Regions from separate parts of the Flavobacterium qiangtangense genome, predicted to be linked through region 1. Evidence: riboswitches for the same ligand, from Rfam matches in the RefSeq annotation. Region 1 holds a riboswitch; the other holds the start of a gene.
What was found. A riboswitch is a leader RNA that binds a small molecule or an ion and turns the genes downstream of it on or off. The one in region 1 is predicted to bind cobalamin.

Region 1 (16,399 bases):
GCGATATATTCTTTCATTTCTTCCTCGCTTTGGTCAGCAATCAACGGACGATTTTCTTTTATGGAAATTAATCGTTTATAAAGCGTTTCAATTGAACCTTTCAAATAAAACGAAGCGATCCCGTCGCCGTTCAACATTTCGTGATTATTTGCGTAGCAAGGTGTTCCTCCGCCCAAACTAATAATTGATTTTTCATCGGAAGCAATTAATTCTTTAAAAATTTCGTGTTCTAATTTCCTAAAATAGACTTCGCCTTTGGTTTCAAAAATAGATTTTATCGACAAATTTGTTCTGTCTTCAATAATTTTATCCAAATCAAAAAGCTTGATTTGCGTTTTTTCAGACAACGATTTTGCAATTGTTGACTTTCCGGAACCCATATATCCTAATAAAATAATTTTTGCCATTGAAATAAATCCTTATAAATTAAGGCGTTAAGAGATAATTAAAAAAAAAGACAAATTTAAAGCAATTTTACTTGGAAAAATAAATAATAACGCCTTATATTTGCACCCGCATTCAAGGAAATAAAATGACTCGATAGCTCAGTCGGTAGAGCACATCACTTTTAATGATGGGGTCCTGGGTTCGAGCCCCAGTCGGGTCACAAATGACCAGTCATTTAAAACATTTTCTTGAAAGCAATGACTCGATAGCTCAGTTGGTAGAGCACATCACTTTTAATGATGGGGTCCTGGGTTCGAGCCCCAGTCGGGTCACAAAAAGAAAGTTATTTGCCTTGGTAAATAACTTTTTTTGCTTTAAGGCCACGTGGAGAAACGGTAGACTTGCCATCTTGAGGGGGTGGTGCTCGAAAGGGCGTGTGGGTTCAAATCCCACCGTGGTCACGAATTAATTTTTTAAAATAAAAAGCGCCAAGTTTACTTGAGCGCTTTTTATTTTAAAAAAAATTTTCAAAGCGGAGCTTTGTGGGAAAGACAGAGTCAATCCCACCGTGGTCACTTTTTAAAATGCAAACATCTTATTTTTAGGCGTTTGCGTTTTTTATACCCTTACTTGCCCGACATCTTCCCTATTAACACTTTCTTTAAAATTAAAAAAATCGAATAGTTGAGTAAAGAGATTTCTCTAATCTCTCTAATTTTTAAATTCCGTGTTGCAAACAACAAGTAATTTAAACAAACACAGATTTGAGAAATTTTTAAATAAAATTCGTTATTTTTGTTTAGGAAACTTACAAAAACAATGAACAGTATCAAGAGCGTATTTAGCATAAAAGACCTGGAAAACCTTTCGGGAGTCAAAGCCCACACCATTAGAATCTGGGAAAAGCGGTACAATATTCTTGAACCGATGCGAACAGATACAAACATCAGGCTTTATGATATTGAAAATTTGCAACGCCTTTTGAACATTACGCTACTTCACAGTCACGGCTACAAAATTTCTAAAATATCTAAGTTTCCACCAGAAAAAATTCCGCAATTAGTCAAAGACATTATTTCTGAAAAAAGCGCCAAGAATCATGCTTTAAATGCGTTCAAAGTCGCGATGATGAACTTTGACCAAAGCCTTTTCTTGAATACTTACAATAATTTGCTCGCTGAAAAATCGTTTAGCCTGGTTTTTAACGAAGTTTTTATCCCGCTGTTGAACGAAATGGGCTTGTTGTGGCAAATTGGAACCATCACGCCTGCGCACGAGCATTTCATTACCTATTTGATTCGCCAAAAATTATTGAGCAATATTGAATCACTGCAACTCCAGGAACCCACGAACAACGAAAAAGTATTCGTGCTTTATTTACCGCACAACGAAATCCACGAATTAGCGCTGATTTACCTCAACTTTGAGATTTTATCAAAAGGTTATAAAACGATTTATTTGGGCCAATCCATTCCTATGGAAAACTTGAAGGAATTTTCGGCTTATTTTGAAAAAACCGTTTTTGTAACCTATTGGTCGGTTTATCCAGAGACGGATCAAGTCGATGCTTACGTGCAAAAATTCCAAAATGAAATTGTATCTAATTCAGAATCTGAGATTTGGATTTTAGGGAAGATAGCGAAACACATCGACAAGAAAAACCTCAACAAGACGACGTCAGTTTATTTCAATTTGCAAGACGTAATAAACAAACTTTAAATGTTTCTTAAAACCGAAGTTTTGTTTATCTTTTTGCTATATTTGTTAAACAGATGAATAAAGATATTAAAATAATAGGTTCCGGATTTTCAGCCTTGGCAGCTTCTTGCTACCTGGCGCAACAGGGACACACCGTAACGATTTACGAAAAAAATGCCACGATTGGCGGAAGAGCGCGTCAACTAAAACGAGATGGTTTTACCTTTGACATCGGCCCAACTTGGTATTGGATGCCTGATGTTTTTGAAAGATTCTTCGCCGATTTTGGTAAGAAACCTTCAGATTATTATGAGTTGACCAAACTTTCTCCTGCGTATCAAGTATATTTTGGGATCAACGAATTTGTAACTATTTCAGATAATTTGGAAGAAATTGCAAACACCTTCGAAAGCATCGAAAAAGGAAGTTCTGTTGCCTTGAAAGAATTTATGGCCAATGCCAAAAGCAATTATGACATCGCCATAAAAGATTTGGTTTACAGACCCGGAGTTTCTCCCTTGGAACTAATTACTTTGGAAACCGCGAAAAAAGTCAGTCAATTTTTCGGAACTATTTCAAAAGATGTTAGAATCAAATTCAAGAATAAAAAGCTCATTCAAATATTAGAATTTCCGGTTTTATTTCTCGGAGCAAAACCTTCTGATACGCCATCGTTTTATAGTTTTATGAACTACGCTGATTTTGGGATGGGAACTTGGCATCCAAAAAACGGAATGTATTCGGTGATTTTAGCGTTGGAAAAATTAGCAAAAGAACTTGACGTTGAAATAATTACAAATGCAAACGTCGAGAAAATTATTGTAATAAACGGGAAAGCCGACAGCCTTGTTGTAAATGGTGAAGTTATCGAAGCCGACATCATTTTAAGCGGCGCCGATTATCACCACACCGAAACATTGCTCGACGAACGCGATCGGGTTTATTCTGAAAAATATTGGGAAAGCAAAACTTTTGCGCCTTCTTCACTCCTATTTTATGTCGGTTTTGATAAAAAAATAGAAAATGTAGAACATCATTCATTGTTTTTTGATGTGGATTTTGACATCCACGCCGAAGCAATTTATGATAATCCAAAATGGCCTGACGAACCATTATTTTATGCCAGCTTTCCGTCAAAAACAGATTTGAATGCGGCGCCTGAAGGACAAGAAGCTGGAATTTTCTTGATTCCGATCGCTCCAGGAATTGAAGATCTTCCCGAAATTAGAGAGATATATTTTGAAAAAATTATGACTCGTTTTGAGAAATTGACACAGCAAAATTTAAAAAATAATGTTATATTTAAGGAATCGTTCTGTGTGAAAGATTTTATAAAAGACTATAATTCTTATAAAGGAAATGCTTATGGAATGGCTAATACGCTCTTTCAAACAGCATTTTTAAGACCGAAACTGAAAAGTAAAAAAGTCAAGAATTTATATTTTACCGGACAATTAACGGTTCCCGGACCTGGTGTTCCCCCCGCTTTGATTTCTGGAAAATTAGTATCAGAATTGATTCGCAAGGATAGATCATAATAATATTGCCATTTCAAACTACCACCAATGAAAGCTATTTTTGACACAATTTCTTTTGAATGCAGCCAGAATGTGACGAAGTCATACAGCACATCTTTCGCCTCGGCTGTAAAAATGTTAGCGCCGAGCATTCGCCAAGACATTTATAATATCTATGGATTTGTGCGTTTTGCTGACGAAATTGTGGACAGTTTTCACGATTATAACAAAGAAAATTTGTTTGAACTTTTTGAGCAAGATTTTTATCGCGCTTTAGAAAATAAAATTAGCTTGAATCCCATTTTAAATTCGTTTCAGCATACGGTTAGAAAATACGATATTTCATTAGAATTGATTGACGCTTTCTTAAAAAGTATGAAACTTGATTTGGTTAAAACAGAATATAAAACGACTGAAGAATACCAAGAATATATTTATGGTTCGGCCGATGTTGTGGGCTTGATGTGTCTGAAAGTTTTTGTAAAAGGTGACGAAGCAAAATATGAAGAATTAAAGAATGGCGCGATGAAACTGGGTTCTGCGTTTCAGAAAGTAAATTTCTTAAGAGATTTGAAAGCCGATTTTGAAGGATTAAGTCGCACTTATTTTCCGAATACGAATTTGAATCAATTAGACGAAATTTCAAAACAGCAAATTATTGCTGAAATCGAAGCTGATTTTGCTTTAGGTTACGAGGGAATTTTGGGTCTTCCGCTGGAAGCTAAATTTGGCGTTTACACGGCTTATGTTTACTATAAAAAATTATTGTCTAAATTAAAAAAGACACCTTCCGCTGAAATTAAAAACGCAAGAATCAGGGTTCCAGATTATGAAAAGTTTGGTCTTTTTGCCAAGTGTTATTTCAGTTATAAATTAAATATTATCTAAGTTATGTGGATTCATATATTGGTATTTTTCCTGACGTTTATTTTTATGGAATTTATGGCTTGGTTCAGCCACAAATACATCATGCACGGATTTATGTGGCATTTTCACGCCGACCATCACAAGAAAGACCACGATTCTTGGTTTGAAAGAAACGACGCTTTTTTCATCATTTATGCCGTAATCAGCATTGGTTTTTTTCTGCTTTGGCGATATGATATTTTTGAAATTGGTTTGGCAATTGGCCTTGGAATTTTTGCTTACGGATGCGCTTATTTTATGGTTCACGATATTTTCATCCACCAAAGATTTAAAATGTTCAGAAATGCTGATAATCCTTACGCGAAAGCGGTCAGACGTGCGCACAAGATGCACCACAAACACACGGGAAAAGAAGATGGAGAATGTTTTGGGATGCTCGTTGTTCCTTATAAATATTTTAGAGAAAGTTTCAAAAGCAAAAAGCCAATTGCTAAAAAAAATACCGCAGATTCACAGATTTAATCAACTTGGAATAATTAAGAAAACAAAAAAGCGTCTCGAGAAATCAAGACGCTTTTTTCATAACCAAACCAACCTAAATTTTATTGCGGAACCATTGCTTGCAACGGTTTCAATTGTTCTAAATCAATATTTGATTTTTTTAAAATGGATAGCATTGTCATAATCGACGCGGGATTCATATCGTCTCCCAAAACTCTTACGACTGCAAAACCAGCTTCTTTTTTATTTGCAAAAAGAACAAATTCGTCAATGGCATTGTCTTCGCCCACGAAGTAAATGGCGCCACCTTCTTTACCAGAACTCACTTTCATCAATTCTTGATACTTTGGGTCTTTTAGAATTGTTTGCACTTTTGCTCTTTCAGTTTCAAATTGTTTCAAATTCGTGCTATCTGATTTGAAAGCCAGAATATTCATTTTCTCTAAAGTTTCTAACGCTTTATTTTCTTCTGGAGACAATTCTGTTTTTTTCAATTGTAAAATTCGGGTTGACAAATCAACAGCAATAAAATCTTTTGATTCTGTGCTTTCCACGAAATACTTTTGAAGCGTTGGTTCTGAATTGCAACTCATTAGCGTCAAGCTCAATCCAATTGCAAGTAATGCTACTTTTTTCATCTCTAAATTATTTTGGACCTTTTGAGCCTTTTGTTCCTTTTTTCAACGCATCGCCACCCGGAAGATTCATTTTTTCTGTCAACATCGAAAGCTCATTCAAGTCAAAATTTCCTGTCAATGACATCAAAACCGTTTCGTCTTTTCCGCCACCTTCGATGAACATTAAAAGTTCTTTTACTTTCGTGGAAGTTGCACCAGATTTGACATAAATCTTGATGTTTTTTCCTCCGTCGTTTACGCGCATCAATTCTTCGAGCGCGGCAGTTTTTAAATATTTTGTGGATGTGGCTTTCATGTCAGCGGTTAACTTTGGGCTTGAAGTCACAAACACTTTCAGGCTTTCCAGTTTTTTGACCAAGTTCATATATTGCTGGGCATCCTTGTCATTTGATTTGACATTCCCCATCATTTCGAACATTTTTTTGCCAATTACCACTGCTGTTACACCATCTTGGCCGTCGTACTTATCAAAAGCACTTTGCCCAAAAAACAACGATGGCATAAAAGTCAAGACGAGTGTTACTAAATACTTTTTCATTTTCTTTTTATTTTAAATTGTCTGCTTATTTTGTAAAGTCACCAAGACTCGCCAAATCAATATCTCCTAATAATGAGATCATTACTGTTTCTTCTCCTTTTTCATCGCCACCTTCAATAAACATTAAAAGTTCTTTCACTTTTGAAGCGCCGTTTCCTGATTTCACATAAATCTGAACATTCTTACCTTTGTCATTCACTCGCATTAATTGCTCTAAATTTTCTTTTTTGCGATATGCTTCAAAAGTAGATTTCATGTCAGCCGCAGCTTTGATGCTTGAAGTGGAAAACATCTTGAAATTCTCGATGTTGTTTGCCAAATCCATGTATTTCGCCACAGCTTTATCTTTAATGTCAGCTTTAATTCCGCCAAGCATTTCAAAGGTTTTCTTGTTTACAACCACCGAAGTGATGTTTTCTTGTCCGTCAAATTTATCAAAAGCCGCTTGTCCAAAAAATAATGTTGGAACTAAAGCTAAAACCATGGTAACTATAAATTTTGTCATTTTTTCTAATTTTTAAATATTAATTCTTTTGATTCTTGGTACTCATTAACGTATTCCATACTCTGAACGCCTACATTCACATTTTTTGACAACAGATTCAAGGCTTTTTGGGTTTCCTCAAAAGCTTTTTGAGGATCATCATACGTTCCTAAATCTTGATTCTGGTTCATATTATAATTGTAAAAAGTAAACATCCCAAGCAAAACAACAATCGAAGCTGCAATTGATAACCACGCCACATTTCGTTTCGTAGTTTGTAGTGGAATCTTTCGCTCAAACTTTTGCTCTTTTGCCGATGAGAAATAGCCAAACATTGCTTTATACTGGTCTAGATGCTGCGCAACATCATTAGACGAAAAATAAACTTTTAGTTCTTTTTCTTCAGCAATCGTTGTTTCTCCCTCAAAGTATTTTTCTAATAAATTTTCTATTCTATCTAATTCCATAGCTGTGTGTTTTTGTCATAAATTCTCTAATTGTCTTCCTTGCTCTTGAAAGCGCGACGCGAACCGCGGTTTCATTCATGTCCATCATTTTGGCAATTTCTTCAAATTCATATTGTTCGATATCCCTGAATTGAACAATCATTCGTTGTTGTTCTGGGAGTTCATTTATTATTTTTTCGACCCAAGTCAAACTGTCAGAATCTTCAAGTTGCTGTTGCATCAAAGGCGTTCGGTCAGTAAAATGATTGTGGACGATTTGCAGATTGCTGGCTCGTTTTGATTTTAATTGGTCCAGACAATAATTTTTAGTCATTGTCATCGCAAAAGCTTCCACACTATTGTATTTATCCAAACCTTGTTTTTTGTCCCAAAGTTTTACCAAAACTTCCTGAGTGGCATCTTCCGCTTCCTCCGTACTCACCAGCAAACGCTTGGCAAGTCTAAAGACTTTATCCTTAAAAGGAGTGATGAGATTGACAAACTCAAGTTGGTTCATTTGACGGTTATTGGTCGGTTATATTAGAAAGACGAGGCACAATACTTTTTGTTACAAGAAAAAATATTTTTTTGAAACTAAATGCCATAAATTTACGTTAATATTTATTCTGACCAATAAGAACACCAAGAATGAAAAAGACTTTTATAATCACAATCGCACTATTTATAGGGATTTCCACATTTTTTTCGTGCCAAGATGACCTTGACGATATTGAAGTTCCTGCGAGTCTTCAAGTACGAGATTTTATTTGGAAAGGATTAAATCTTTACTATTATTGGCAAGAAGATGTTCCAAATTTGTCAGACGACCGTTTTTCTGGTCAAGCCGAATTGAATACTTTTCTGCAAGGATACGCTTCTCCAGAAACATTGTTCCAAGAATTAAGATTTGAACCAGGACAAACCGATAGATTCAGTGTAATGTATAGCGATTATACTGCGCTGGAAGGAGTTTTGAGTGGCGTAACCACAAATAACGGCGTCGATTATCAATTAATCAGAAAATCAGAGGGTTCCAATGATGTTGTGGGCTGGGTTCGATATATTATTCCAAATTCTGATGCTTCGACCAAAAACATTCAGCGTGGCGATATATTTTATGCTGTTGATGGTACCGCTTTGACCGTTGACAATTATCGAACTTTATTAGGAAGTCAGACTTACACTTTAAATCTAGCCAATTATGACAACGGAAACTTTACGCCAAACGGCGAATCGGTTTCTTTGACCAAAACGCAGTTGTCTGAAAATCCAATTTTATTGAGCCAAGTTTATGATTATGCGCCAAAAAAGATTGGTTATTTGATGTACAACGGATTTTACAACGAATATGACGGACAATTAAATGCTGTTTTTGGGCAATTTCGTTCACAAGGAATAACTGACTTGGTTTTAGATTTGAGATATAACGGAGGCGGTTCGGTTCAAACTGCAACATATTTGGCAAGTATGATTACCGGCCAATTTGACGGTCAGGTTTTTGCAAAACAGCAATGGAATTCTAAAGTAGAAGCGCATTTTTCTCAAAATAATCCGGAGAATTTAATCAATAGATTTACAAGTTCTATTTCTGGAGTTGGCGCCATCAACAGCTTAAATTTAACGAAAGTCTATGTCTTGACCACCGGAAGCACGGCTTCTGCAAGCGAATTAGTCATAAACGGATTGGCTCCTCACATTCAAGTTATCAAAATTGGAGAAAAAACAATCGGGAAAAATGTGGGCTCGATTACCTTATATGATTCGCCTACTTTTCAAAAATCGGGAAGAAGTTCTCGACATAAATATGCGATGCAACCCATTTGTTTTAAAGTCATAAATTCTGATGGTTTCGGGGAATATCAAGATGGAATTGACCCAACAGGAACTCCTTTGGAAGAAGATTTAGGAAATTTGGGACAATTAGGCGATGTAAATGAACCTTATTTGAGCAATGCAATTAGTCAAATTACAGGAAACGGCAGAATTAAATCGCCAGCTCCGTTAAAATCCTTTGCACGACTGAAAGACAGAAAAGCATTGCAACCTTTTGGGAATGAAATGTATCTGAACGAGATTCCGTTTGAATCTTTAAATATCAAGTTTTACGAAAATCAATAAAAAAAGGCTTCCGAATTGGAAGCCTTTTTTCTGATTGAAAATTGAAACTAAAAACTAATCGTTGAAATAAAATCCAGCCGGAGTTACACCAACAGTGTATTCTTTTTCAAGGCTTCCTGTCAATGAATAAATGTAAACTTTTCCGTTTGAACTGTAATCTCCCGCGTCTCCAACAAAGATTTTATTGTTTTCAACTGCAAAGCTGTACACGCCGTAAACACCTTGAGAAGTCGTGCTGAACAATGGTTGGGTTGGTAAAGTTGCATTTGTCGTTTTCACGAAAATATCAGAATCTACCGTATAATACATTTTATTGTCTTCAATTACCAAGTTTGAAGGATGTTGTCCTGCTGGAAAAGCGTAGCTAGTATTTTGGTTTCCGTTTAAGTTAATTTGGTGCAAAGCTCCAGGTGTTTCGTCGTTTGTCCAAGATGCTTTTCCTGCACATAAAACGTAAAGAACGCCATTTTCAATTTCCAAAGAATTTGGAACATCGCCTACAGCAATCGTTGAAGTCACGGTGTTTGTTGAAGCAGAAATCACAGAGACAGAATTACCGTAACCATAACCGCCTTGGTGCGCCACATACAGTTTATTATCTTCTTCAATGATTCTTTCTGGACCTTCAACAACCGGAATTGTTGCTGTAACCGCATAAGAATTTAAGTCTAAAACAGCTACATAATCATCGGTTGCAACACCGCCGTCGCCCCAGTTTGTCACGTATCCTTTTCCGTTTGCAAACGCAATATATCTTGGATTGCTCAATCCTGTGGTAATTGTAGCAAGCGTTTCAAAAGTATAACGATTTACCACTTGAATGCTGTTTGAACCGTTTAAAACGATAAACGCTTTCTCATCGTTAAAACCAATATCTTGACCTGTATCGCCCAAAGTCGTTGGATTTACCGTAGAAAAAATTTCGTTTTGTTGTGTTGCAAAATCATTTGAAATATAAGTAACTTCAGAATTTCCTGCTAAAAAATTTCCTTGGTTTAAAACCAAAAACCCATTGTCATAAGCGCCTAAAGGCAATTGTGGTGCTTTGTCATCGTCAGAATTACACGAAACAAAAAATACGGCACCTGTTAAAGCAACTAAAAATAATTTGCTGAACTTCATTGTATTAAAAATTAAAGGTTAGATTCACAGAATAATTTCGCCCTGGCAACGGACGATTTAAGGTACTTTGGTAATTTTCATTCCAAAGATTTAAAACTTCAAAACCAAGGTTGGCAGTTTTGAAAAAAGTATAATTCACACCCACATTTGAAACCGAATATCCATCAAGAGTATACGCATTATCCGATGAAGTAAACACTTCTCCGTTAAATAAATATTGATAATAAGCGGTAAAATTTCCAAAAGAATACGAAGCCGAAGACGTCAATTTATGATACGGAACGTAAATCAATTGCTTGTCTAATTTCTCGTCTTTTGAAATCGTGTACGCATACGAAGCATTAAAATCGAAAGTGTTTTTGCCAAAATTTTTGTTCCAATTTAAATAGCCTTCAGCGCCATAAGTTTCCACTTTTGCAACATTATTTGGTGTCCAAATTCCACCAGTTCCTGGTGACCAACGAAGCATATCGTCGATTTTAATGTAATATCCAGTTGCCGAAAAAGTGAATTCTCTATATCTAAATTCATTTCCAATTTCTGCCTGATACGAACTTTCTGGATTCAAATCTGCGTTCCCGCTTCCTTGCCAGTACAAATCGTTAAACGTTGGAATCCTAAAATTTCGTGACGCATTTAATTTAACCGTATAAAATGAAGCTATTTTGTAATTTGTTCCAAGAGAAAACAAAACCGGACTTTCATAAGTATTGGTCAGCTCTTTTCTCACCGATATTTCATATAAAAATTTATCTGAAACGGAATGTTTGAAAAGCAATGTTCCTGCGCCAATTTCTCGCGTAGTTTCTTGAATATCCGAACCAAAACCTTTGGTTTGATTGTATTCAAAAATAGAATTAATAGAAATATTTTCGCTCAGATTAAACGCCAAATCATACTTTGCGATGGCAGTTTCGGCTTTTCCGTGCGTGAAAAAATCAGCCTGCGCATTTTCAAAGTACTTATAGTTTTCACTGATAAATGCGACTTTCAGCTTAGACGTAAATTTGCTGTAAAGTCCAATCCATTCCAGCATATTTCGAGTATTCAAATCTTGATATTTACTTTTTGAAACTGCATTTATGGTTCCTGAAAAGTGTCTTTCGCTATCAAAAACTTGGCTATAAAGCTTGAAAATATTGGAGTCATTTAATTTATAACCTGCAACAACATTGACGCTCGTATTATAAAATTGCCCATTTTCGTTTTTCTTATTGGTGTCTAAAAACTCATAATCATTATCAGAAGAATTTCTGGAAACGCTCGCTTGAACCGAAAATTTTCCATCAGAAACATCTACTTTATAATTTCCACCAAAAGTGTTGAAACTGCCATAATTCAAACGAAGTTCGTTATCAAAATGATTGCTGAAACTTATATTATTATTTAGGTGAATGCTTCCGCCAATGGCGCTGCTTCCATAAATCGAGCTTCCTCCACCCGCTCTGACTGTGATATTGTTAAAATTCCGAGTAGTCAAAGTGTTGAAATCCGTCTGTCCGTTTAACTGCGAATTGATGTTGATTCCGTTCCAAATCACTGCAGTTTGTTGTGCCGTCGTTCCTCTAAAAGACGGCGAAGAAACCATCCCAAATCCGTTTTCTTTGAAATAAATTACGGTGTTGTAATTCAGCAAAGAAGTCAGCGATGATTGATTTTTGTTGATGATGGAATCGTTCAGTTTTTGAACCGACTGAGAATTAGAGTAATTTTTTAATTGCAAATCAGAAATTTCGACAACCTCCAAAGTGCGGATGCTGTCATTCTGTGCCAAAGCGAATTGGCATGCAAAGAAAATAGAAACTAAAAACAGCTTTTTAAAAGTCATAATTTCCGAAACCTTTTTCCCGAAGGTTTGATAATTGTTAGAAAAAAGGCAGGTCTCCTGGCTTGCGTCTTGCTGTTTACCTTCCCATTCGATTTTAGAATTTTGATTTTAGATTTTAGATTGAATCTAAAATCTAAAATCTACAGTCTAAAATTAGAACAGTGGTTTTGTAGATAACAGCGAGCTTTGTAGCTTACAGTTGCGGGAACAGCTTTGGTTTTAAACCAAATTCCCTTTTAATGTGATTTCTAAAAATGTAAATCACAACCTTAATTCGGGTGCAAATATAGCAGATTAGATTGAATTTTTATCGAAAATGTATTTATTACAACCAAATCATTTAAAAAATTATCAATAATTAATTCTGACATTTGTTCTTTGTAAAGCATAACTTTTATCTTTGCGCACTCCACAAATACCTTTTTATGAAATTATTTCTCTCAAAATATTCGGTTTTCCTGTTTTTAATCTTTGCCGTAAGCTGTAAAAAAAACGAGGGAAATCAAGCGGTTTCCAATCAAAAAATTGAAAATTCAATTCAATATGCAAAAGGTTTGGAAATCTATAAATATGATGGATATTCAGTTGTAAAAGTTTCACATCCGTGGCCGGAAGCGGAGAAAGGATTTTCGTATGTCTTGCACAAAAAGGATGTTACAGTGCCAGATAGCTTAAAAAATTATACCCAAATTCAAGTTCCGATAAAGTCGATTGTAGTCACTTCAACAACGCACATTCCTTCGTTGGAAACGCTGGGCGTTGAAAACACACTTTTAGGTTTTCCAAATACCAATTATGTTTCTTCCGAAAAAACGCGAGCTTTAATCGATGCTAAAAAAGTCAAGGAAATCGGTACAAATCAAAGCTTAAACACAGAAGTTTTGATTGATTTAGCACCCGATGTCATCGTTGGTTTTAGCATCGACAATAACAATAAAACCTATTCCAACTTAGAACAAAACGGTCAAAAAATAATTTATAACGGAGATTGGACGGAACAAACGCCACTTGGAAAAGCAGAATGGATTAAGTTTTTTGGCGCTTTGTATGGCTTGGAAGAAAAAGCCGACGCTGAATTTAAAACCATTGAAAAAGAATATAATGATGCTTTGGCTTTGGCCGAGAAAACGACTTCAAAACCAACCGTGTTCAGCGGCGCGATTTATCAAGACAAATGGTATTTGCCAGGCGGAAAAAGCTGGGCTTCGTTGTTCATAAAAGACGCCAATGCAACGTATCTTTGGGCGACAACTCCAGAAACCGGAAGCCTTTCTTTATCATTTGAAACGGTTTTGGAAAGAGCTGAAAACGCTGATTTTTGGATTGGTCCAGCACAATTTACAACTTTGAAAGAAATGACAGATACCAACCCAAATTACAAGTTTTTTAAAGCTTATAAAAACGGAAATGTGTATTCTTTCAGCAGTAAAAAGGGAAAAACAGGCGGTGTTTTATATTATGAGTTGGCACCAAATAGACCAGATTTGATATTGAAAGATTTGATAAAAATTATGCATCCGGAGATTTTGCCTGATTATGAATTATTCTTTTTTGAAAAATTAAAATAGAAGTGACCGCAGATTCGCAGATTATTAAAAATTATAATTATTTCGAAAATCTAAAATAAAATCTGCGGTAGAAAAAAATGAGCACAAAAAAAAACAATATTATTTTCATCGGATTGCTGGTTTTTCTGGCAGTTTGTTTCTTGCTGAACATCAGTTTGGGTTCGGTAAAAATTCCGGTGGATGATATTGTCAGTTCCCTTTCTGGCGGTCAGGCGACTAAAAATTCTTGGGAAATAATCATCTGGAATTACCGACTTCCAAAGGCGATTACTGCAATTTTAGTGGGAATGGGATTGTCAATCAGCGGATTATTAATGCAAACTTTATTCAGAAATCCGCTTGCTGGGCCAGATGTTTTGGGACTAAGTTCTGGAGCAAGTTTGGGCGTGGCTTTTGTCATTCTTGGCGCAGGATTTATGCCTTCGTTTTTGAGTGAATTTTTTCTTTCTGCTTATGGAATGGTTTTGGCATCCATCTTGGGAAGTTCCTTGGTTTTACTGGCCGTTTTAGTGGTTTCGCAAAAGCTTCGGGATACAATGGCAATTTTGATTGTCGGCTTGATGTTTGGCAGTTTTGCAAACGCAATAATTGGCGTCCTCACCTATTTTAGTTCTGCCGAAGAATTGCAAAAATTCACTTTTTGGTCACTCGGAAGCCTAGGAAATCAATCCTGGAACAACATTTTGATTTTAGGAATCACTTGTTTCATCGGATTATTTTTGAGCGCGATTTGTATAAAACCCTTAAATGCGTTGCTTTTGGGGGAACGTTATGCCAAAAGTTTAGGAATAAATTTCAATAAAACACGATTGTTAATCATCATCGCAACCAGCATCTTAGCCGGAAGCATTACCGCTTTTGCAGGACCGATTGCCTTCATTGGTTTGGCCGTTCCGCACATTGCAAAAATGATTTTCCAAACCAGCAGTCATTACATTTTATTTTGGAGTACGTTGCTCTTGGGCGCAATTGTTTTGCTGATTTGCGATACGATTGCTCAAATGCCTGGAAGCGATTTCACGTTGCCAATCAACGCAATTACGTCAATTATCGGAGCTCCGATTGTCGTGTATTTATTAGTCAGAAAACGTAAATTTATGGTCTGATGAAAAACAAAATTATACTTTCGGCAGTAAAATTAAGCACAGGATATTCTTCCAAAAAAGGCAAGAATGTAATTGGTTCAGAAATTAATTTGGAACTAAAATCCAAAACTTTAATCTCGTTAATTGGCGCCAACGGAATCGGGAAATCGACGTTGCTCAGAACCTTGACTGGTATTCAGAAACCGCTTTCAGGCGAAGTTATTTTGAACCAAAAAAATATAGACAGCTATAATCAGAAAGAATTGGCGCAACAATTGAGCATTGTTTTGACCGAAAATCTTCCGCCGAGCAATTTGACTGTTTTTGAATTAGTCGCACTCGGCAGACAACCTTACACCGATTGGATTGGGAAATTGACTCCAGAAGATATTTCAAAAGTAAACGAAGCCCTTTCTTTGACGCAAGTCAGTCATTTGGCGACCAAAAAACACTTTGAAATCAGCGACGGACAATTACAAAAAGTGCTGGTAGCGAGAGCTTTGGCACAAGACACGCCTTTAATAATTTTAGATGAACCAACAACGCATTTAGATTTGGTTCACAAAGTATCACTGTTGAAATTATTAAAAAAATTAGCTTCCGAAACCAACAAATGTATCTTGTTTTCAACGCACGATTTAGATTTGGCCTTGCAGTTAAGCGATGAAATGATTGTCATGAATTCCGAAAAAACGGTGATGGATTCTCCGGAGAATTTGATTGAAAATGGCATTTTAAATTCTTTGTTTGCAGACGAAATGATTTATTTTGACAAAGAAAAAGCCAAATTTATTCTTAAAAACCTTTAGAATAAAAATCGCTTCCGCTATCTTTATGAACATAAACGACTTTGCGATGAAACGAATTTTACAATTATTTTTGATATTTTCTGCTTTTGCAGGTTTTGGCCAAATTAATGTTGAAGTGACTTCAAACGGAATTAATCCAAATCCCGTTACCGGAACGCTTCCCGCTATGACCGACGAGCGATTTATTGAGTTGACGCAAATGTGGGCTCCAGAATTTTCGCGCGGTGAATTTGACATAACTGAAGTCACAGAAAATTCAATTACAATCGATGCTTTTCGCGACAACGCTTTTTTGTACAGAAATAAAGGCGAAACATTTTTTCACAAAATAAAGTACCAATTAAAGGTTTCAAAAAATGGAAACTCTTACACTTCTTCGTTTAAAATCTTAGAAATTTATGCCAATAAAGTACTTTTAAAATCCACAATTTCTGATTATTTTTTATCAAACGAAAATTTAAAAGAAGGTTTTGAAGAAGTAAAACCAACGCTGGAAAGGTCGGTGAATATCATCTTAAATTCGTTTGACAGCTATTTAAAAAACACCAAATCTTAAAGCTCAATCTGTCTTTTTGCTTCACCAATTGCAAAAGCTACCGAGTTTGCCAAGTTATAACTTCTGACCAAAGGCGAGATTGGAATGCTGAGATGATTTTCGAACAGAGCCAAAACTTCTTTACTTAAACCAACTGATTCTTTTCCAAAAACCAACCAATCTCCATTTTGAAAATTCTCTTTCAAATATGATTTTTCGGCATGTGAACTAAACAGAAAAACACGCGATTTATCCGGA
Region 2 (16,399 bases), on a different contig from region 1:
GCCGGTTATGGGAGGCTGGGAATTTTTAGATAATTTCAACCAAAGCGAATACGATCAGTTTAATAAAAAAACCAAAGTGATTGTATTGTCTTCTACTATTGATCCAAATGATATTGAGAAGTCTAAAAAATATCCGATGGTGATTGACTTTATGTCAAAACCAATTACGAAAGAAATGCTCGAAGGCTTAAAAGAAAGATTATAAAGATGAAAAAGCTCCCAAGAAATTGAGAGCTTTTTTATTTCCTATTAAAGCAAAAAAAAGTCCTCAAATGAGGACTTTAATATTTTTAAAATTTCGATTCTAATTAAAGAGCTGAAACAAACTTAGTCAATTTAGATTTTAAATTAGAAGCTTTGTTATCGTGAATGATATTTTTCTTAGCTAATTTATCAATCATTGAAATAACATTTGATAATTTTGCAGAAGCATCTGATTTCTCAGTAGACAAACGTAAAGCTTTGATTGCATTACGAGTAGTTTTATGTTGGTATTTGTTTAATACTCTTCTCTTTTCGTTACTTCTGATTCTCTTTAGAGCTGACTTATGATTTGCCATTGTGTTTTAATTTTAGATGTAATTATTATAAATACTAGTTAAAAAAGAAAAACCTCCCACAATTGTCAGACAATCACTTTGGTTTTAACTAATAAAATAAAAACCGAGACACCAGCTTTTATTTTATAAAACTAATTTACAACTAATTTAGTAGCCCGTAGCGGAATCGAACCGCTCTTACATGGATGAAAACCATGCGTCCTAACCGATAGACGAACGGGCCATTTTCCTTTTTATAGTTAAGGAGAACTGATGCTTTAAAAAAGTAGTAGCCCGTAGCGGAATCGAACCGCTCTTACATGGATGAAAACCATGCGTCCTAACCGATAGACGAACGGGCCTTGCTTCTCTATTGCGGTTGCAAAAATACAACTATTTTTTATTTGTGCAATAGCTACTTTAAAAAAATTTAATTTTTTTTTATTTTTTTTAATATGCCTTAGCAAAAAGCACTCTTCCAGATGAAGGATTCCCAGTAAAGACGCAGGTTCCAGCCTCTTCTACTCTGTCTAAAGCAATACATCTTATTGTCGCTTTTGTCAAGTCTTTTATCTTTTCTTCTGTTGCTGCAGTACCGTCCCAATGAGCCGAAATAAAGCCTCCTTTGTTTTCTAAAACATCTTTAAATTCTTCAAAATCATTCACTTCCGTGATATGCGTATCTCTATAATTTAAAGCTTTATTGAATAAATCTCCTTGGATCTGCTCCAATAAATCATTCACATAATTTACAATTCCGTCTTTTAAAACGACTTCTTTTGTCAAAGTATCTCTTCTGGCAACTTCAAAAGTTCCGTTTTCTAAATCTTTTGGACCAACAGCAATTCTAACCGGAACTCCCTTTAATTCCCATTCTGCAAACTTAAATCCTGGTTTTTGAGTCGTTCTATCATCAAATTTAACCGAGATCTTTAATTTTTTGAACTGCGTAACTAAAGTATGTGCTACTTCTGAAATCGCAGTAAATTCTTCATCGGTTTTGTAAATTGGAACAATCACAATTTGAATCGGAGCTAAATTTGGAGGTAAAACCAATCCGTTATCATCAGAATGCGTCATAACCAAAGCACCCATCAAACGCGTTGAAACTCCCCAAGAAGTTCCCCAAACATATTCTTGTTTTCCTTCTGCATTAGCAAATTTCACGTCGAATGCTTTTGCAAAGTTTTGACCTAAGAAATGCGAAGTTCCTGCCTGAAGCGCTTTTCCGTCTTGCATCAAAGCTTCAATACAATAAGTTTCTTCCGCGCCAGCAAAACGTTCAGTTTCTGTTTTTAATCCTTTTATAACTGGAATTGCCATAAAATTTTGGGCAAAATCAGCATAAACATTCATCATTTGTTCAGATTCTGCAATGGCTTCTGTTCTTGTAGCGTGAGCCGTGTGACCTTCTTGCCATAAAAACTCGGCAGTTCTCAAAAATAAACGCGTTCTCATCTCCCAGCGAACCACGTTTGCCCATTGATTAATTAGCAAAGGTAAATCTCTGTAAGATTGCACCCATCCTTTATATGTTGACCAAATAATTGCTTCACTTGTTGGACGAACAATTAGCTCTTCTTCTAATTTGGCATTTGGGTCAACCATCAATTTTCCAGGTTTATCCGGATCATTTTTTAATCTATAATGAGTTACGATAGCACATTCTTTTGCAAAACCTTCTGCATTTTTCTCTTCGGCCTCAAACATACTTTTGGGCACAAATAGCGGAAAATAAGCATTTTGATGTCCGGTTTCTTTGAACATTCTGTCTAATTCTGCTTGCATCTTTTCCCAGATTGCATAACCGTAAGGCTTGATGACCATACAGCCTCTAACCCCAGAATTTTCGGCTAAATCTGCTTTAACGACCAATTCGTTATACCACTTGGAATAATCTTCTGATCTTTTTGTAAGGTTCTTACTCATATTGAATAATTTGGCACAAATATTGTTTAACTTTATTTAACTAAATAGTTTCAGCAAAACTAACTATTTTTGTATTGTCCAACAATTTAAATTGCTCTAGATATGAAAACTAATTACTTTTCCAGCAAATCAGCCTCCATTTATTCATTGATTGGACTGCTGACCATTGTTATGACGTCTTGTTCGTCATATCAAAATACGACTCATGACTCTGACGGTATTTATAACAATCCTCAAAGAGATAACGGTACTGCTCAAAACAACAACCAAAATTCAGGTTATTTCACATCACTTCAAGATGATCCTGAGTTTTTTACCGATACCGAAAACTATAGCTCAACTTATGGCGACGAAGCGCGCGACACCGTTTATGTAACCGAAACTGGTTATGGTGGCTGGGGAAGCAATCCTGAAGGTGTAACTGTTAATTATTATGACAACGGTTGGGGTTATAATAATTGGTACGGACCAGGTCTCGGCTGGGGCTGGGGAGGTTGGAACAGCTGGTATGGTGGTTGGGGTTATGGTGGCTGGGGTCTTGGTTGGGGCTGGAACAGCCCTTACTACGGTGGCTGGGGTTACGGTGGCTACGGATATGGTTATGGAGGCTGGAATAATTGGTACGGAAACGGCTACTACAATAACTATAACAGAGGAAGAAGCAACTACGCGAACGGAACACGAAGCAATTATGCAAACAGAAATATTGCCGGAAGAAGTAATGCTTCAAGATCTATCAATAATGGACGAAGCAGAGAAAACTACAACGCCGAAAGAAGAAGTTCAAGCACTACCTATTCGACAAGAAATGTAAACCGAGCTTATAACACAACAAGAAATAGCGCAACAAGATCTAATAGTTATAACACAACTAGAAATTCGGCGAACTATAATAACACTGCAACTCGAAGCAATTCTAGTTACAACACGCAAACAAGAAGCAATTCTACTCGCAGTCAATCAGTTGCTCCATCAAGATCATACAGCGCTCCAAGTTATTCTGGAGGAAGATCAGGTGGTGGCGGTTCGTCTGGCGGTTCTGGCGGTGGCGGAGGAAGGTCCGGCGGTGGCGGAGGCGGAAGAAGATAATTTTTGAATCCATAAATAAATGCCTATGTTTTGACTTAAAAGTACGAGCATGGGCATTTTTATTAAATACAAACAAAGTTTTAATTTATGAAAAAATATATTTTATTGGTCATCACAGGCCTTTCGTTACATTCAATGAAAGCCCAAGATATTTCTGATGCAATGCGATATGCTCAAGACAATTTAACCGGAACCGCCCGTTTTAGAGCAATGGGTGGCGCATTCGGAGCGTTAGGTGGTGATTTTTCATCCTTAAATGTAAATCCTGCGGGTGGAGCCGTTTTTACTACAAATCAATTCGCCGTTACAGCAAATACAAATACTTCCAAAAATAATTCCTCTTATTTTGGGACTAAAACAAGTGACAAAGAAAATTCTTTCGATTTAAATCAATTGGGTGCGATTTGGGTTTTTACAAATACAAACGAAGAAAGTAACTGGAAAAAATTAACTATTGGAGTAAATTACGAAAACACAAATAATTTTGACAATCGTATTTATTCTCAAGGTTTTAACCCTAATAATTCTGTTTCGCAATATTTTTTAAGCCACGCCAATGGTTTGCCACTAAACACAATTACTTCAAATAATTTTGGCGCGTTGAATTATTCAAACCAACAAGCTTATTTTGGTTATGAAGGATTTTTGATAAATCCAGTTACTGACACCGGAAGCAATACTCAATATATTTCGAACACGCCTTCTGGAGGAAATTATTACCAAGAAAATTTCACAACCACATCAGGTTACAACGGAAAGATGTCCTTCAACTTCGCGACACAATATAAAGACCGATTTTATTTTGGTCTAAATTTGAACGCGCACTTTACAGATTTGGTGAAGAAATCAAGTTTTTATGAAGATTATCTCGACACGCCAGGAAGTTCAACAAGCACCGGCATTCAGTCTTTGCGATTTAACAACGAGCTTTACACTTACGGAAACGGTTTTTCATTCCAAGTTGGAACAATTGCAAAAGTGACGAACGAACTTCGATTAGGAATTTCTTACGAATCGCCAACTTGGTACCGATTGAACGATGAAACGTATCAAAATCTTTCGGTTTATTGCGCAGATTGTCCAAATGGAACCGATATTCTTGTTGAACCAACAACTTACAATACCGTTTATTCGTCGTACACTTTAAGAACGCCTGGAAAATACACCGGAAGTTTGGCTTATGTCTTCGGAAAACTAGGATTAATCAGCATTGATTACACCATGAAAGATTACAGCAACACAAAATTCAGCAATCCAGATAATGAAAACTTCTTGAGAAACGACAACCTCAGCGCTACAAATAATGATTTGAATTCGCTATTGGATGTTACTTCAGAAATTAGAGTTGGTGCCGAAGCAAGGGCAAAACAATGGAGCTTCCGCGGAGGATATCGTTTTGAACAAAGTCCTTACAAAAACGGAAATACGATCGGTGATTTACACGGAATTTCGGGTGGTTTAGGTTACAATTTCGGAAGAACACGACTTGACGCCGCATATTCTTACTCAAAACGAGACACGCAGCAAGCCTTTTTTTCACAAGGATTGGTTGACACAGCAAATATTGAATCAATAAATAACAATGTTTCATTGACATTATTATTTGATTTGTAACTATTTTAAGTCCGAAAAATTCTAAAAAAGCCATCTGTTTTCAGGTGGTTTTTTTTATGCGCCAAACTTATACTTTGGGATTTTTTTATGATTTTCAGTCATTATCTTTGCGCCAAAGTTCTTTACTTATTTCAATCAAGAAAAACGGTCTTCGGTTTCAATCGAGGTTAATAGGGAATCGTGTGAAATTCACGAACTGTCGCGCAACTGTAAGTAGCCCAAAAAGTTTTTATCAATAAAATCCACTGAAACAGTACAATTTTGGGAAGGAAGATAAAAATGCTACAAGTCAGGAGACCTGCCTTTTTTTATTTGACAATACTTTCGCGGTCTAAAGTTTTTGGTTTAATTTCTATGGAAGAAGTGCGCCTTCACCAAAAAAACTATTCCTTTTTTTCTTCGTAAATATTCTGATTTAAGAACAACTTTTCAAAAACAAACTTGGCTTTTCCCAAGCCACACAACTTTTTACCGTCAATGAATACCAAAACAAACGCAACTATTACAGCCATTGGAGGCTTTGTTCCAGAAACTATTTTAGATAATAAAACCCTCGAAAAAATGGTTGATACTTCCGACCAATGGATTACTTCCAGAACCGGAATCAAAGAAAGAAGGATACTTTCTGACAAATCATTAGCCACTTCAGATATGGCCGCTTTTGCCATAAAAAACCTCATCGAAAACTCAGATATTGAACCGTCAGAAATTGATTGTTTAATTTTAGCCACTTCCACTCCTGATCACATTTTAGCGCCTACTGCAAGCATTGTTTGTGAAAAAGCAGGCTTAAAAAACGCTTGGGGATTTGATTTAAACGCCGCTTGTTCCGGATTTTTATACGCACTTTCTGTTGGGGCAAGTTTGATTGAAAGTGACCGTTACAAAAAAGTTCTGGTAATTGGCGCTGACCAAATGAGTGCGATCGTAAATTATGAAGACAGAAATACGTGCGTTCTTTTTGGCGACGGAGCTGGTGCAGTTTTGCTTGAACCAACTTCTGGTGATTTAGGCGTAATTGACAATATTTTTAAAACCGATGGAAACGGAACGCAATTTCTTTCTGTTCCAGCCGGAGGTTCCCTTTTTCCTGCTACTGAAGAAACTGTGGCTAATAAAAAACATTTTGTTCATCAAGACGGAAGAACGGTTTTTAAAAATGCTATCAACGGAATGAGTTCTGCTTGCAAAGAAATTATGGAACGCAACGAATTGGTTTCAGAAAAAGTAGATTGGATTATTCCGCATCAAGCGAATTTGAGAATTATTCAAGCTGTAAGCGATACCTTAAATTTCCCAATTGAGAAAGTAAAAATCAATATTGAAAAATACGGAAACACAACGGCGGCAACAATTCCGCTTTGTCTCTGGGATTTCAAAGATGATTTTAAAGCCGGACAAAATATGCTAATCACAGCTTTCGGCGCCGGATTTACCTGGGGAAGCACATATTTAAAATGGGGAAATTTAAGACCAAAAAACAACTAACAAAATGACTTTAGAAGAAAAAATAAACGCAGCAGAAACTCACATTTTTAAAGCAATATTCCCAAATACAACCAATCATTATGACACCTTATTTGGTGGAAACGCGATGCAATTAATGGACGAAGTGGCGTTTATCACCGCAACACGTTTCAGTCGTCAAAGAGTTGTTACGGTAAGCAGTGACAGAATTGATTTTAAAAAACCGATTCCGTCCGGAACTTTTGCTGAATTGATTGGAAAAGTAACTCACATAGGAAACACAAGTATGCAAGTTCACGTAGAAATCTATGTCGAGAAAATGTATTCTCTGGAAAGAGAAAAAGCCATCACCGGAAACTTCACGTTTGTGGCAATTGATGAAAACAAAGAACCAGTTTCAATCATAAAATAAGTTATACTGCAGATTCGCATTTTAAATTTAAAATCTGCGAATCTGTGGCAACTTTTACTCCTTCAAATACGATTCTTTTTCCTCTAAAAATTCGAGTTTTTTTCCTTTTGTTCTGAATTTACTTTTGATAGAAATTCTTCCTTTTTCAATATCTGGAGCAAAGGTAAAAAAATGCAAATGCGGACCTGAAGACCAACCAACGTTTCCGCTTAAGGCAATTTTATCGCCGGTTTTTATTGAATCTCCTTTTTTTACCATAGCTGAATTTGTGTCAATGTGCGTATATTCCGCAAATGTTCCGTCTTCGTGGTAAACTACAATGAAATTATTCTTTTCGGCGCATTCTTTTTGCACGCAATTTCCTGAGTTTTTGTCTTGAACATCGACGACAATTCCGTCGCGGGAGGCTAAGATTTCAGTTCCGATGGGCATTATGAAATCTAAGGCAAATTCGTTTTGGTGCGAAATAGTTCCGTTGTAACCCTGCCCTATTAAGTATTCTTCTCCTTTATTATAAGGAAGTTCGTATGGGAAATTGATGTCGTATTTTCTTAAATCGATGTTGCCAAGAAAAAAGGAACTTTGGTATTTGAAAGATACTTTTTTGGTTTTGTCAATGACTGTCAATTCTGTTACCGCAAACTTTTTTGTTTGCGCTGGAACTAGAACAAATGCCTTTTTTAAACTGCTTTTCATATTCACCAATTCGGTTCTGATGACGACGGAAACTGGGCAAAATTCATTATTATCGGCGTAAACAATTGTTTTTCCGTCGACAAATTCTCGATAGACTTGAACGTCTCTTTTTTGTGCGAAGAGGGAAATTTGGAAAAAGAGAAAGAAAATTAAGATTTTGGTTTTCATATTGTAAACGTAAAGATTAGGAAGTAAATATCAAAAATCATGCTGGGAAATTGTGAGAATTTTAAACATTGGATTACTTAAGTTTTAGCCTAATTTTTGTCATTCCGACGAAGGAGTAATCTCCGCGACGTGATTCAGCAACTGATTGTTTGTATCGAAAATGGTACGCGGATTCAAACGGATGACGCGGATTTTTTCGCGGATTCTAATTCATTTTTTAACGAAAACGAAGTTCACGCAATGGTACAAAAGTTTAAAAATGGTACTATCGTTTTTCAATAGCCCCGATTGGCGGCAGTAGCTTTTTTTGATTTTTCTTCAAAAAAACTACTGCAGAAAGCGGGACGAAGTTTAAAAAATGCGTTGGCGATTGTGCTTCGGGAAAAGAAAAAGCTGATTTTAATTGCCAATTATGTTAGAAAGAATACAAATAGAAAGTGAAACTGGCGGGGTTTGGAGAAAAAAGCTTAATTTTGCACTCCAATTTACAATTCTATGAGAACCAAGACGTTAAAGAAAAACAAGATTAATGTAATCACTTTAGGGTGTTCTAAAAATGTTTACGACAGTGAAGTGCTGATGGGACAATTGCGTGCCAGCGGTAAAGATGTTGAGCATGAGGCGCCTGCGGAACGTGAGGGCAATATTATTGTGATTAATACTTGCGGTTTTATTGACAATGCGAAGGAAGAATCTGTAAATATGATTTTGAATTATGTTGATAAAAAAGAGCAAGGAATTGTTGATAAGGTTTTTGTAACTGGATGTTTGTCTGAACGTTACAAGCCAGATTTGATTAAGGAAATTCCGAATGTGGACCAATATTTTGGGACTACCGAATTGCCAGGATTATTGAAAGCGCTTGGTGCTGATTACCGCCACGAGTTGCTTGGAGAGCGTTTGACAACGACTCCGAAAAATTATGCGTATTTGAAAATTGCGGAAGGTTGCGACCGTCCTTGCAGTTTTTGCGCGATTCCGTTGATGCGTGGAAAACACGTTTCGCAACCGATTGAAAAATTGGTAAACGAGGCGAAAGGTTTGGCTAAAAACGGCGTGAAAGAGTTGATTTTAATTGCTCAAGACTTGACTTATTATGGTCTTGATTTGTATAAAAAAAGAAATCTTGCTGAATTATTAGAGAATTTGGCAGCAGTTGAAGGCATCGAATGGATTCGTTTGCATTATGCGTTCCCAACTGGATTTCCGATGGATGTTTTGGATTTGATGAAGCGCGAGCCAAAGATTTGTAATTACTTGGATATTCCGTTGCAACATATTTCTGATTCAATTTTAAAGTCAATGCGAAGAGGAACGACTCAGGCAAAAACTACTAAGTTGATTAACGAATTCAGAGAAAAAGTGCCAGAAATGACGATCAGAACGACCCTGATTGTGGGCTATCCTGGAGAAACTGAGGAAGATTTTCAGATTTTGAAAAACTGGGTTGAAGAAATGCGTTTTGAAAGATTGGGCTGTTTTGCTTACTCTCACGAAGAAAATACGCACGCTTATTTATTGGAAGACGATGTTCCGGCAGAAGTAAAACAACAGCGCGCGAATGAAATTATGGAAATTCAATCTCAGATTTCTTGGGAATTGAACCAAGAGAAAATCGGGAAGACTTTCCGTTGTATTATTGACAGAAAAGAAGGCGGTCACTTCGTTGGAAGAACTGAATTTGATAGTCCAGATGTGGATAACGAAGTTTTAATTGATGCTACAAAAGCGTATTTAAAAACGGGGGAATTTGTAAATGTAAAAATCACAGATGCTGCTGAATTTGATTTGTATGGCGAAGCAGTTATTGAAGAATAAAAATATAAGGAGTTTCTGTTGAAGCTCCTTTTTTAATTAAAATTAGCGCCATTTTCTTTTTGGCTTAAAAATTGTTAAGTTTGTTTTATAAATTTTATGGGCATGACTAAATTATTTTATATCTCAGTTTTATTTTTAATGTTTGGCATCACTGACGGCTATTCGCAATACGGTGGCGCTTATAACAATGGTTACAATAACGGCAGGCGATCAAATATTGACCGCTCCATTGGTAACGATGCGCCAAGAACTAACAAAGAGAAACCTCAAGATTACGCAACGGTTTATACTGATTATCTGACAAAAGAGTTGAAATTGGATGGTTTACAGCAAGCTGTTGTTAAATCTGCAGTAAATGATAACAAAGATGCGCTGGAAGAAATCTACAAAATGGACATAGCTTATGTGGAGAAAAGAGATAAGGCTCAGGCAATTAACGATAAAATTGCATCGAAAATAAAGAAAGTACTTTCTAAAGAACAAATTGAAAAGTTCGACAAATTAAAGGAAGATGCTGAAAAGAAAGCGATGAAAAATTAAAGTACCAAAAGCCCTGATTCTTTCAGGGTTTTTATTTGCTTTCCATACCAAAATAGTTCAAAATCTTCTAATTCAGAATTTTCATAATCTGCTTTTATTTCCTGAAAAGTGTAGGTTTTTGTATTTGATACCGAAATTTTAGACAATATTTCTTGCAACCAAATTCCTTGTTCTTTGCTGGTTTGGACATCAAATTGTTCTTTTTTTGAATGAAAATCTAAAGTCGCCATTTCCCAAGAATTCCCTTTTTTTGATTTTGTAAAAAAAGAAACTGTCGGTTTATTTCCAATCCAAACTACTTTTGCTGACGATTTTGTATTAAAATCTTCTTCTTCGTGAATTGCATTGTAGATGTAATCGCTCGGCACTTTTGTACGTGGTACTTTAAACTCAAACCAATCTTGCAGTGGAAAATCAAAACAGATTCCGTGCATATAATTGAACAACGATTTCTTTAATCCAAAGCTGAATTGATCATGATCAGTTCCGGTTTTATCAATGTGGATGATGTCATTATTTGCGAAAGTTCCGATGTTTTCTGTTTCTTTTAAAACTCCGAATTTCTCTGGATACATTCCAACCGGACTGTGCGCTGTCATTGCAAATTGATGCCAAAAACCAGATTGCAAAATTCCGATTTCAAATAATTGTCGCACCATTTCAAGCGAATCAATCGTTTCTTGTGAAGTTTGCGTAGGAAATCCATACATTAAATAAGCGTGAACCATGATTCCGGCTTCCGTGAAATTCCGGGTAACTCTTGCCACTTGAGCCACGGTCACTCCTTTTTGAATTAATTCTAATAATCGATCAGATGCAACTTCCAAACCTCCAGAAATAGCGATACATCCTGAAGCTTTTAGCAACAAACACAAATCTCTGGTGAAACTTTTTTCAAAACGAATATTCGTCCACCAAGTCACTGTCAATTTTCTGCGCAGAATTTCTAAAGCCAGCGAACGCATCAAAGCTGGTGGCGCCGCTTCATCCACAAAATGGAATCCATTTTGGCCCGTTTGCTCGATTAATTCCTCCATCCTATCGCACAATAATTTGGCGGCGACTGGTTCATAAACTTTTATATAATCTAAGGAAATATCGCAAAAAGTACATTTTCCCCAATAACATCCGTGTGCCATTGTGAGCTTGTTCCAGCGACCATCACTCCACATTCTGTGCATCGGATTTACGATTTCAATAACCGAAATATACTTGTCCAAAAGCAAATCAGAATAATCTGGAGTTCCAACTTCTGACTGTTTATAATCTCTTTTTGTGGAATTATTTTTATAAACTATTTTATCATTTTCAAGGAGAAATGTGCGTTTGAATTCTCCGTAATTTGCATTTTGAACATTAGAAATCAATTCTTCCAAAGGCACTTCTCCATCGTCAAGCGTAATAAAATCAAAGAATTCCATCACACGAATGTCTGCTAACGAGCGTAATTCTGTATTTGGAAAACCACCTCCCATCGCAATTTTACTCTTCGGAAAATGTTTCTTGATAAATTGTGCACTTCTGAAAGCACTGTATAAATTCCCCGGAAAAGGAACTGAAAAACAAACCAATTCTGGTTGTAAATCGCTCATCTTCTCATTCAAATTTGATAATAAAATATTGTCAATATAGGTCGGTTCGCCTTGCAACATTTCATAAAGTTCATCAAAAGAATTTGCAGAACGGCCCATTCTTTCAGCATATCGGCTAAAACCAAAATTTTCATCAACACATTCTATGATCAAATCTGAGATATCTTCCAGGTACAAAGTGGCCAAATGCTTGGCTTTGTCCTGAGTCCCCATAGTTCCAAAAGCCCAATCGAGTTCTTCCAATTGAGAAAATCGAGAAGCTTCTGGCAGGAAATCTTCTTGGCAAATCAAGTGCGAAAGCGTCGGATTTTTTCCTTGTAAAAACAGCATTACCGAATCAATCGTCTTGAAATATTCTTCTTGCAAAGCCAAAATTCGCTTGGCATTTTCTGATTTTTCCAAAGGATTTTTCTCCGCTTCGGCAAACAAATCTATCAAGCCATTTTTTGAAAACAACGACAAAATTACTTCAATTCCCAAATCAGATTGGAACGAAGAAACATTTTTTGTGTTTAAAAAACCTTTGATGTAAGCCGTCGCCGGATATGGCGTGTTCAGCTGTGTAAAAGGTGGCGTGATGAGGAAAACTGATGTCATTGTTTTTAATCAAGTCTGCAAAATTACTTCATATTTTTGACGAAGTTGCGCATTTGCTGATTTTTTTGGATTTGTCAGCTCATTTTAAATGCCTTACTTTGCATTATCGAAATTTAAGCTACTTTTTAAATTATGAAATCAATTATTCTCAGCCTATTTTTATTCTTATCTATTTCGGGATTTGCACAAAAAAAGAAGGAAATTCGGTTTTTATATGCCAAAAATCCTTCTGATATTACCTTTACAATTTCTCCAGACAGCACGCGCGCCTCCTTCTCCATCAAGACATTTGGCGGAATCATGAACATGCCCACAGATTCTGAAACTTCGACTTATTTTGGATTCAGCCACAGAAAAGCAACTACCATTCGTTCCTTGCCTTCTGTAACTCTGGAAGAATATTACGCGAATCCGTCGCAATATATTTTAAGCCAGCGAATTTATTTGATTGTTCCTTTTACCGATAAAATTTTTGCCATTTGGAAATGCAGTGTCCTTGGTGCAAAATAAAAAACTCCTGATTTCTCAGGAGTTTCTGTTTTAAATATGTTTTTAGAATTCTTCTTTCGAATAAAATTCTTCAATCGTTTCTTCTCGAATTTGCTGTTCTTCTTTGTATAGATTTTTTAGATATTTCGCCATTGCAAAAAACATAATGACGATTAAAAAGAAGATTGTTGCCACAAAATAAGCGTTTCCTAATTCAATCGAAATCATTCCGGCACCAATTCCATCGCCCATCGAAGAAATTGAATTGATATCACCCGAAGATTTAATCATAATTCCGTAGGCTAAAAGAAAAATAAATCCGATTGTCGAGAATATAATATGAAAAAGTGCTTTCTTTTTTGATTTTGTAAACGATATGATTAAGCCCAAAAGTGCCATCAATAAAGGAACTACCATAATTACAAAAAATAAAACCTTCGCCATTTTTTCGTCTTTCGTGCTTTTAGAAAGGTCAGATAAATTTCCAGCTTCTTCCTCGCCATTTTCAGTTACAATTGGTTCGCCATCTTCAGAAATCGAATCGGTTTCCGTTTTGGTATCGAACATATCTTTACCCATTTTTTCCTTGATGGTTTTCGCCATTTCACTTTTTTCCATCTTATCTTTCACGTCGTTTCCAATCACATAATCGAATCCGGTAACTGAAACCAGTTCGGTCGTATTACATTTTATGGTCAAAAACGGAAAAAAGAAACAGATGATAATGACTGTATAACTTGGGATTGGGAGTAAGTCAGAGATTATTTTTAATGCTTTCATAGTTTGTTGAAATTTTGCTCAAACTTACTATTAAAATCTTATTCTGTAAATAGTTATGCCTGTTTTTTTTTAACTAAAAACAAAAAAGACTGCCAAATTTCTGACAGTCTTTTCTGTAAAAATCATTTCGATTTCTTTTTAGAACTTTTCTTAGATTTCTTCGGCTTCTTTTTCTTTTTGCCCAAATCAATTTTACCCTTAATTCGTTTTTCAGCTTCATTAACTTCTGAATCAGAAGTATAATTTATCGAATGAAGTTTCGCATTTTTGATTTCTACCAAAGCTTTTTTAAATTCCATTTGAACTTCTAAAAGAATGGCTTTTTTGACCAAAATCTCTGCTTTATTGATTCCTTTTATAGTCAAAGCAAAATCAATCAGTTTTTGTGCTTCTTCAAAATCTTCGTTTAAAATCAAAGTCTGAATATAAAAAGGATAGACTTCTAAAGCGTGAATATTTATAGCCAAAGCTTCCTGAAAATAATTCTTCGCTTCGTCATAATTCAATAATTGCTCTGCTTGAATTCTTCCATAAAGACACAAAACCATCGTGTTTTTAGCATCATAAGAAAAAGCGTAATCTAAGGATTCAATGGTTTCTTCAAGCGAATAAGGATAATTATCCAATGCCTGAAAAACGTATTTATCAATTGTTTTCATTTCGTAAATCTGTTTTTAATTTCTGGCGAATTCCTTTGTAGCTCTTTTCGATTTTATTCTTTTTGAAATCGCTTCCTGAGAAAACTCTTATCGGATTTCCACGCTGAATATTCAGTTGGTTTTCCCATTGTTTCCCAACGTGATTTTTGAGCTGTTGCAAAGTTTCACCTTCTAATTTTTTTAGTAATCGTTCTGTTGCCAGTTTTTTGTTTTGGTGTTGCGAACGGCTGTCCATCGCCACAACTGCAATTCCGGTTGGAATATGCGTTGCCCGAATCGCCGAACTCACTTTGTTCACATGCTGTCCTCCCGCTCCTGAACTTCGCATTGCTTGATATTGAATATCATTTTCTGAAATCTCTGAATTCTTTTGTTTTTCAATTTCAAAGATCCCGATAAACCAATTCTTGCGTTTGTGCATTTTGCGAAATTGGCTTTGACCAATCCATTGAATTGTACCCAACCAAGAATTTGCAAACTCTTCGGCATTTTTTCCTTTGACAGAAAGCGTTGCCGTTTCCACAGTTCCGTTTTCTGAACCCGTTTCTCTTTGCAATACAACTGTTTCCAAGGTTTGTTCTTGCGCTTCTTCCAAAACTTTTTTTAACACTTGGGCGACAACCCAAGTGCATTCTGCAGGTCCGCGACCCGCTGTTATCTGAATTATTTTTTCCATTTTTCTTTTACTTTTAACGATCCATTCTCACGATTTTTGGCGTGAATGTTCCAAGTATTTCTACCAATTCTGTCTGATTCGCCATCACTTTTGTAATGTCTTTGTAAGCCATCGGCGCTTCATCGATATTGCCTCCAATTAAAGTCACATCGTTTGCTTGCAAGACTTTTTTAATTTCGCTTTGCGTAAAAGTACTTTTGCATTTTGCTCTTGAAAATAATCTTCCGGCTCCGTGCGAAGCAGAATTCAAACTTTCGGCGTTTCCTTTGCCTCGAACAATGTAACCTGGCGCGGTCATCGAACCCGGAATGATTCCCAATTGTCCTTCTCCAGCTGGCGTTGCGCCTTTTCTGTGAACGATACATTCCTTGCCATTGACCATTTCTTTCCACGCAAAATTGTGGTGGTTTTCAATGTTCACAACGATTCTTTTTCCGAGTGCTTTGGCGATTCTTCGATGAATATCATCGTGACACGCTTTAGCATATTCTCCTGCCAAATTCATTGCTAACCAATATTCTTGACCGTCGTGCGTGTTCAAATCGAGCCACGCTAAATGCTGTACATTCTTTGGCAACGGACATTGTTTGGTCGCCAAATATGTGTAATGTTTGGCAATGTTTGCTCCCAAACCGCGCGAACCACTATGCGAAAGCACGGCAAAATATTCACCTTTTTCAAGCTTCCACTCGTTCAACGGACTGTCGATTTTCACAACTCCAAACTCCACGAAATGGTTACCTCCACCCGAACTTCCCAATTGCTTATAGGCTTTTGGCAAAAGACTTTTCAGCAACGGAATATCTTGAAACTCACTTTTATAAAATACTTCGTGGTCGGCTTTTGTGGCGTGCGTTTCTTTCATCCCAAATTTGGTATTGTCTTTCAAAATCGCTTGCAACTGGTGGTCTTTTCCTTTCAGAAATGAAGCAGGCAAATCAAAAATCGAAAGGCTCATTCTGCAACCGATGTCAACGCCAACTCCGTAAGGAATCACGGCATTGTCTGTCGCTAAAACCCCGCCGATTGGCAATCCATAACCAGAATGCGCGTCTGGCATCAAAGCTCCGGCTATTGAAATTGGCAATTTCAACGAATCATACAATTGAAATTTGGCTTGCTCGTCGATTTCATTTTCTCCAAAAATCGTGAACGGAACGCGCGTTGTTTTTAATTGGTGCATTCTGACTTGAACCGGCTTGATTAAACCTTCGGCGACTTTTCCCCAAGTTCCGTGGCCTTCAAATTTTTCTGGAGAGAGCAAAACTTCTTTGGCTTCCGTTAGAATTGATTCTTTTTTCTCTCTTTTTCTGTATCTATTTATTTGCCCAAGG

Region 2: linked by a shared signal. The riboswitch ahead of ACFPVY_RS14725 (beta-ketoacyl-ACP synthase III) and the one ahead of ACFPVY_RS08040 (TonB-dependent receptor plug domain-containing protein) in region 1 are both predicted to bind cobalamin.

Annotation. Positions count from the first base shown of each region.
Region 1 covers NZ_JBHSQB010000007.1:29,002-45,400, forward strand. The annotation lists gene ACFPVY_RS07965 (shikimate kinase) at 1-407, opposite strand, end outside; tRNA gene ACFPVY_RS07970 (tRNA-Lys) at 535-607, shown strand; tRNA gene ACFPVY_RS07975 (tRNA-Lys) at 647-719, shown strand; tRNA gene ACFPVY_RS07980 (tRNA-Leu) at 766-848, shown strand; gene ACFPVY_RS07985 (MerR family transcriptional regulator) at 1,207-2,106, shown strand; gene ACFPVY_RS07990 (phytoene desaturase family protein) at 2,160-3,623, shown strand; gene ACFPVY_RS07995 (phytoene/squalene synthase family protein) at 3,651-4,490, shown strand; gene ACFPVY_RS08000 (sterol desaturase family protein) at 4,494-4,991, shown strand; gene ACFPVY_RS08005 (DUF4252 domain-containing protein) at 5,072-5,608, opposite strand; gene ACFPVY_RS08010 (DUF4252 domain-containing protein) at 5,616-6,146, opposite strand; gene ACFPVY_RS08015 (DUF4252 domain-containing protein) at 6,172-6,651, opposite strand; gene ACFPVY_RS08020 (hypothetical protein) at 6,657-7,097, opposite strand; gene ACFPVY_RS08025 (RNA polymerase sigma factor) at 7,084-7,593, opposite strand; gene ACFPVY_RS08030 (S41 family peptidase) at 7,725-9,194, shown strand; gene ACFPVY_RS08035 (YncE family protein) at 9,249-10,316, opposite strand; gene ACFPVY_RS08040 (TonB-dependent receptor plug domain-containing protein) at 10,321-12,144, opposite strand; cobalamin riboswitch at 12,175-12,431, opposite strand; gene ACFPVY_RS08045 (ABC transporter substrate-binding protein) at 12,570-13,712, shown strand; gene ACFPVY_RS08050 (iron chelate uptake ABC transporter family permease subunit) at 13,790-14,818, shown strand; gene ACFPVY_RS08055 (ABC transporter ATP-binding protein) at 14,818-15,606, shown strand; gene ACFPVY_RS08060 (hypothetical protein) at 15,653-16,162, shown strand; gene ACFPVY_RS08065 (tRNA (cytidine(34)-2'-O)-methyltransferase) at 16,159-16,399, opposite strand, start outside.
Region 2 covers NZ_JBHSQB010000010.1:187,031-203,429, forward strand. The annotation lists gene ACFPVY_RS14690 (response regulator) at 1-205, shown strand, start outside; gene rpsT (30S ribosomal protein S20) at 309-560, opposite strand; tRNA gene ACFPVY_RS14700 (tRNA-Glu) at 712-783, opposite strand; tRNA gene ACFPVY_RS14705 (tRNA-Glu) at 830-901, opposite strand; gene proS (proline--tRNA ligase) at 990-2,468, opposite strand; gene ACFPVY_RS14715 (hypothetical protein) at 2,571-3,557, shown strand; gene ACFPVY_RS14720 (OmpP1/FadL family transporter) at 3,645-5,171, shown strand; cobalamin riboswitch at 5,300-5,491, shown strand; gene ACFPVY_RS14725 (beta-ketoacyl-ACP synthase III) at 5,649-6,659, shown strand; gene ACFPVY_RS14730 (acyl-CoA thioesterase) at 6,664-7,050, shown strand; gene ACFPVY_RS14735 (M23 family metallopeptidase) at 7,105-7,914, opposite strand; gene rimO (30S ribosomal protein S12 methylthiotransferase RimO) at 8,410-9,732, shown strand; gene ACFPVY_RS14745 (hypothetical protein) at 9,835-10,272, shown strand; gene ACFPVY_RS14750 (B12-binding domain-containing radical SAM protein) at 10,269-12,461, opposite strand; gene ACFPVY_RS14755 (hypothetical protein) at 12,594-12,971, shown strand; gene ACFPVY_RS14760 (hypothetical protein) at 13,014-13,730, opposite strand; gene ACFPVY_RS14765 (hypothetical protein) at 13,853-14,389, opposite strand; gene prfH (peptide chain release factor H) at 14,376-15,065, opposite strand; gene ACFPVY_RS14775 (RtcB family protein) at 15,079-16,399, opposite strand, start outside.